Regions from separate parts of the Arthrobacter sp. FW306-1B-F12A genome, predicted to be linked through region 2. Evidence: predicted binding sites of a transcription regulator. Region 2 holds the regulator's gene; the other holds the start of a gene.
The links. Region 2 encodes HrcA, which represses chaperone genes, less so after heat shock. Its sites were predicted from a motif close to TTNGCACTCGNNNNNNNCGAGTGCNAA; they were not measured.
Positions count from the first base shown of each region.

Region 1: a site for HrcA is predicted at 1,609-1,635, ahead of groES (co-chaperone GroES). Genes of this name have one in related genera too.

Region 1 covers NZ_JBYSXD010000035.1:44,038-47,448, forward strand. Annotated here, with positions in the region: gene AC3WJU_RS16000 (THUMP-like domain-containing protein) at 1-1,071, opposite strand, end outside; gene AC3WJU_RS16005 (hypothetical protein) at 1,149-1,559, shown strand; gene groES (co-chaperone GroES) at 1,784-2,080, shown strand; gene groL (chaperonin GroEL) at 2,167-3,411, shown strand, end outside.
Region 2 covers NZ_JBYSXD010000010.1:76,180-79,590, forward strand. Annotated here, with positions in the region: gene AC3WJU_RS07555 (DUF4870 domain-containing protein) at 1-60, opposite strand, end outside; gene AC3WJU_RS07560 (DUF3097 family protein) at 164-1,021, opposite strand; gene hrcA (heat-inducible transcriptional repressor HrcA) at 1,202-2,215, shown strand; gene dnaJ (molecular chaperone DnaJ) at 2,283-3,411, shown strand, end outside.

The DNA.
Region 1 (3,411 bases), on a different contig from region 2:
GTCCAGGACGCCGACGCCGTTCGCCTTCACCCAGGCTTTGAGGGCCTTGACGTTCAACGGCATGACTTCCAGGACTTTGTAGGCGCGGGCGAACGGGGTCTCCACAAGTTCCGGAGCGCAAATATAGGCGATGTGCTGGTCCACCAGGTGGCCGCCCAGCCGGAGTGCGACGTCGGCCACCAGGCCCGCACGGATCACCGCCCCGTCCGGTTCGTACAGGTATCCCTCCACGGGCCCGACGTCGGGCACCGGACCGCCGTCGAAATCTTCGCCGCTGGTGATCTCGGCTGCGCCTTGCGGCCCGAGCACCAGGGCAGCGCGGCGGATGCCGGGACGGGCGACGTCGTTGAACCACAGCGTCACTTCCGTGACGTCCCCGCCCACCGAAACCCACTGTGCCTCGCAGCCGGCCGGCACCGATTCGTGCGGCATGCCTGGCCCCATCTTGACCCCGACAGACTTGCCGGTCGCCGCCAATGATTCAACGAAGGACAACGGCGGCGAGAACGCCTCCGGATCCCAGATCCGTTTGGTTCCCGACGACGACGTCGTGCGTCGCGCCGGATCGAGCCACACGCCGTCGACCCCGTCGAGGGGCACCGAGGTTGCGTCGGAGTGCACTACCGTCGCGTGCGGGAACGGAATGAGGTTGATGGTGGCGCAGGCTGCGGTGGTCTCGTCGAGCTCCACGGCGGTGACCTCGATGTCCATGGAGGCCATGGCCATGGAGTCCGCTCCGAGCCCGCAGCCCAGGTCCGCCACGTGCCGCGTGCCTGCCTTGGCGAATCGCTCGGCGTGCCTGGCTGCAACATTGAGGCGGGTGGCCTGTTCCAGGCCGGCTTGGGTGAAGAGCATCTGACGGGCGAATTCTCCGAACTTGGCCTCGGCCCGGGTGCGGAGCCTGGATTGGGTGAGGACGGCGGCCACGAGCGCGGGGGAGTGGCCGTCTTTGCGCAGGCGCGCGTTGAGGGCGAAGGCTTCAGCGTCGCGGTATGGTCCCAAGGATGCCAGGAGTTCCCAACCTTCCGTTGTCAGCAAGGGGGCAATCTGGTCCTGGGGTGTGTCAGCCATGGGAACCAGCCTAATGCTCGCCCGTCATAGAGTGCGGACGGGGAACCGCGACCACCCGGGCGGATAGGGTTGATGCCATGGAAGACAACCCAGTACGCCAGCCTGACGACGCCAATGGTTCTCCCTTTGCCCCCGATAAACGTCCCTTCGCCGGAAATCTCTCCAAGTATGCCCGCCCCGCACTCATCGTCGGTGTTTTGATTGCCGTTGTCTGCATTGCGCTCTTGATCATTATTTTCTTCCTCGACTCCTTCAACGCGGCCACCTACTCCATGACCGGAAAGAGCGTCCAGGACGCCACCGACGAGGCCCGGGACATCCGTGACACCTACACCGGTGCCCGCATCGCAGCGATCGTCGGGCTGGTGGTGTTCGGCGTCGTCGCGCTCGCCAGCGGCGTAGTGCTCTACCTGAACCGCGGAAACGCGCCGAAGGAAGACTATGACGACGGCGAGGACGTCGACTTCGACGACCTCGCCGGTCAATGAGCTACTCGAGCCGCAAGTGGCGCTTCGGGCGTTCACCCATGACGGAATTCTGGCACTCGCCTTGACCGAGTGCTAATGCTTACATAGAGTCTTGATTAGCACTCTCCCTAGGCGGGTGCTAATCATGCCGCCAGGCACTTACCGGCACCGCGACGACGGTAAGCCCGCCACGGCACCCCTGGTTTGATAGTCCATGTACTACCTCACGTAAAGGAGAGATCCGAGTGTCGGTCTCCATTAAGCCTCTCGAGGATCGCATTGTTGTCCGCCCGCTCGAAGCAGAGCAGACCACGGCTTCCGGCCTGGTCATCCCGGACACTGCACAGGAAAAGCCGCAGGAAGGCGAAGTTGTCGCAGTTGGCCCCGGCCGCTTCGACGACAACGGCAACCGCGTCCCCGTCGACGTAACCGTCGGCGACGTCGTCATCTACTCCAAGTACGGCGGAACTGAAGTCAAGACCGGCGGCAACGAATACCTCGTTCTGTCCGCCCGCGACGTTCTGGCGATCGTCGTTAAGTAATTCCCTGGATCCCGCATCGCAGATCGAGTCGGACTTCTTCCGGTCGAATCAGCGGTGCGGGTTTTCCGTCTTGAAAGGACACAACCATGGCAAAGCAGCTTGCGTTTAACGACGCTGCCCGTCGCTCGCTCGAAGCAGGCATTGACAAGCTCGCCAATACGGTCAAGGTCACCCTTGGCCCGCGTGGCCGCAACGTCGTTCTGGACAAGAAGTGGGGAGCTCCCACCATCACCAACGACGGCGTGACGATCGCCCGCGAAGTCGAACTCGACGACCCGTATGAGAACCTTGGTGCGCAACTGGCCAAGGAAGTCGCCACCAAGACCAACGACGTCGCAGGTGACGGCACCACCACCGCCACCGTGCTGGCACAGGCACTCGTCAAGGAAGGCCTGCGCAACGTTGCCGCCGGAGCCGCACCTGGCGAAATCAAGCGCGGCATCGAGGTTTCCGTCCAGGCCGTGGCTGCCCGCCTCCTGGAGAACGCCCGCGAAGTTGAAGGCACCCAGGTTGCCAGCGTTGCCGCGATCTCTGCCCAGAGCGATGAGGTCGGCGAGCTCCTCGCCGAGGCTTTCGGCAAGGTCGGCAAGGATGGCGTCATCACCATCGAAGAGTCCTCCACCACGCAGACCGAACTGGTCCTGACCGAGGGCATGCAGTTCGACAAGGGCTACCTGTCCCCGTACTTCGTCACTGACGCGGAACGCCAGGAAGCTGTTCTGGAAGACGCGCTCATCCTCATCAACCAGGGCAAGATCTCCTCGCTGCAGGAATTCCTGCCGCTCCTCGAGAAGGCCCTGCAGGCTGCCAAGCCCCTCTTTATCATTGCTGAGGACATCGACGGCGAGGCACTGTCCACGCTGATCGTGAACCGTATCCGTGGCACCCTGAACGTCGTTGCCGTCAAGGCTCCGGGCTTCGGCGACCGCCGCAAGGCCATGCTGCAGGACATTGCCACCCTGACCGGCGCCCAGGTTGTTTCCCCGGAGCTCGGCCTGTCCTTGGACCAGGTTGGCCTCGAGGTCCTCGGCAGCGCCCGCCGGATCACCGTCACCAAGGACAACACCACCATCGTTGACGGCGCCGGTACGCCTGAGGACGTCGCAGCGCGCGTCGCCCAGATCCGTGCAGAGCTGACCCGCACCGACTCCGATTGGGACCGCGAAAAGCTGCAGGAAAGGCTTGCGAAGCTGGCAGGAGGCATCGGCGTCATCAAGGTCGGCGCAGCCACCGAGGTCGAGCTCAAGGAAAAGAAGCACCGCATCGAGGACGCAGTGTCCTCCACGCGTGCTGCCCTTGAAGAAGGCATCGTCTCCGGCGGTGGATCCGCC
Region 2 (3,411 bases):
GCCGTGGTACTGGGACTGGCCCGAGGTGCCGTCCCGATCGTCAGGAGCGTTGTCTGCCACAGTTTCTTCCTTCGAGTGTCTATCGGTGCAGTGTTGCTGTCCCAGAATACTTGCTTGGCACGCGGTCAGCCGACCAACTGCTGTCCCCTACGCAGGTAATTCATCACGGAACGGTCAGGAAATCGATCACTTCCTCCACGCGACCCAGCAGAGACGCCTCCAAATCGGCGTAGCTGTGGACGGCGCCCAGCAGCTTCTGCCAACCCAGTCCGATGTCCTCGGCCGTTTCATGCGGCCAGCCAAACGCCTTCAGTATCCCGGTCTTCCAATCCGTGCCCCGCGCGATGGTCGGCCATTGCTCGATCCCCAACACCTTGGGCCGGATTGCCTGCCAGACGTCCACGTAGGGGTGTCCCACGATCAAGACGTTTCCTGCAGCGCCCGGCAGCGTCATGGCGTCGGCCGCAATCCGCGACTCCTTCGAATCCGGGACCAAGTGGTCCACAAGGATCCCGAGACGGCGGCCCGGGCCAGGGGAGAATGCGGCTATTGCCGCCTTGAGATCGTCCACGCCATGCAACGGCTCGACGACGATACCCTCCACCCGGAGATCATCTCCCCACACCTTTTCCACAAGTTCGGCGTCGTGCTTACCTTCCACCCATATCCGGCTCGCCTTGGCGACTTGGGCCCGCTGGCCGGCGACTCGGACGGATCCTGATGCTGTCCTGCCTGCTGGCGCCGCCCCCTTGGCGGCGGCCGGGCGTGGGGCAGGCGGCAGGAGCTTCACGGCTTGTCCCTCCAGCAGGAATCCGAAGCCAAGCCGGAACGACTTGGCCTTTCCCCGCCGATCCTCCAGCACCACAATGTGCATGCCTCCGGACTTCTCCACCCTGGTCACGGCCCCGACCCAGCCGGACTGGACGTCTTCGAGAACCATTCCGCGTTCAACAGGAACCTCAGGCAGTTGCCGTTTGGCAGGCGAGGAGAGGTCTTGCGGGCCCCAATTGTCGTAAGACACGGTCTTCACACCACTTTGCGCTAGGGGATCGGTCACGGTCCGTGGCATTGCGCAGGACCGCGCGGGAATCATGTTCGCCGCGAGCGGTACCAATGCTAACAACGAGGTGGCTCATACTAGACTTGTTAGCACTTGGGCATGTTGAGTGCTAACTGTTGAAATGTTGATTGGAGGTGGGCAGTGAGCGAACCACGCAAGCTTGAAGTGTTACGCGCCATCGTGGAGGACTACGTTCACTCCCGCGAGCCGGTCGGTTCCAAAGCCTTGGTTGAACGGCACCATCTGGGAGTGTCGAGCGCAACCATCCGCAATGACATGGCCCTCTTGGAAGAAGAAGGCCTCATTGCCGCACCGCACACGAGCGCCGGCCGCATTCCCACGGACAAGGGTTATCGCCTGTTCGTCGACCGTATTTCCGAGGTCAAACCACTTTCGGCCGCCGAGCGCCGGGCCATCCACTCCTTGCTTGAGGGACCTGACGACGTCGAGGACATCCTTGAGCGCACCGTCCGGCTCCTCTCCCAACTGACCAACCAGGTCGCCGTCGTGCAGTATCCGCACCTGAGCCGCGCGCGCGTCCGGCACATTGAGTTTGTCCTTTTGGCACCGCGCCAGGTCCTGGTGGTGTTGATCGCCGATTCGGGCAAGGTGGAACAGGGCGTTGTGCACGCCGCGACGGACACCACTGACGACGAACTCATGGCCTTGCGGGCGCGATTCCTTGGAAGCATCGCCGGCTCCCAGCTCGACCTCATGCCGCAAGTGCTGCCATCGGTGGTTGCCCTGTGCCCGCCGGCGCTTCGGAACCTTGCCGGCGCCCTTGCCCACGGCCTGGAAAGGCTTGCCGAGCGGAGCCGCGACGAACGCATGGTCATGGCAGGCACGGCAAACCTGGCCCGCTCCAACGTGGACTTCCCGCTGAGCATCGGTCCGGTCCTCGAAGCGCTTGAGGAACAGGTGGTCATGTTGCGGCTTTTGTCCGACATGGCGGAAGACCCCCGGGGCGTCACGGTGAGTATCGGCCGCGAAAACCCCTACGACGGCCTCTCCGAGGCTTCGGTGGTTGCCACGGGCTACGGTCCGGGCAGCAGTGCCAAGATCGGCATTCTTGGACCCACCCGCATGGACTATCCCAACACCATGGCGGCCGTCCGTGCCGTCGCACGCTACCTTTCCCGCATTCTGGGCGGCTGACGGCCTCGGCTGGAAACCGCCCCGCAAGAAACGCAGTGGAACCGTAAACAAGGAAGAGATACCGACTTTGAGCAGTCACTATGACGTTCTGGGCGTCTCGCCGGAAGCAACCGGCGAGGAGATCAAGAAGGCCTACCGCAAACTCGCACGTAAGCTGCACCCCGATGTGAACCCCGGGGCCGGCGCTGCAGAGGAATTCAAGGCGGTGACTCACGCTTACGAGGTCCTCTCCGACCCACAGAAGCGCCGCGTCTACGACGCCACCGGCAACGAGAACGGGACCGACAACGGTTTCGGCGGCGGCTACGCGGGCCAGGGATTCGCCTTCCAGGACATCTTCGACACCTTCTTCGGCGGAGGAGGTGGCGGCATGCAAGGCCCCGCGTCACGCATGCGCCGCGGGCAGGACGCCTTGATCAGTGTCCGCATCGACCTGCGCGAAGCCGTCTTCGGTGTCAACAAAAAGCTCGAAGTGGACACTGCAGTCATCTGTCCCACGTGCGAAGGCTCATGCTGCCGACCGGGCACCCACCCGGAACGCTGCGACATCTGTGGCGGCTCGGGCCAGGTCCAGCGGGCCGTGCGCTCGATCCTCGGCCAGGTCATGACGGCCGCGCCGTGTGGATCGTGCGAAGGTTTCGGCTCGATCATCAAGGATCCCTGCAATGAGTGCAACGGCCAGGGCCGCATCCGCAGCCGACGTTCGCTGACCGTCAAGGTGCCTGGCGGCGTCGCTACCGGGACCCGCATCCAGTTGTCGTCGCAAGGCGAAGCAGGCCCCGCAGGCGGGCCTCCCGGCGACCTCTACGTGGAGATCCGGGTCAACAGCGATTCCACCTACATACGGGAAGGCGACGACCTCCACGCCACGCTGAGCGTCCCCATGACCGCCGCGGCGCTGGGTACCGAGCTCCAGCTTGAGACTTTCGACGGTCCCCAGGAAATCGACGTCAAGTCCGGCACGCAGTCCGGCGAAGTCATCACCCTGCGCGGGCTGGGCGTCACCCATCTCCGCGGCTACGGCAGGGGAGACCTCAAGGTGCACCTGCACGTTGAGACGCCCGGCAAGCTCGACGCCGCACAGGAAGACCTGCTTCGCCAACTGGCCAAGTTGCGCGGGGAGCAGTTCACCGAAGGCAAGCTTGTGGCCAGTGGAGGTATGTTCGCGAAGCTGCGGGACAAGCTCGGTAACCTGT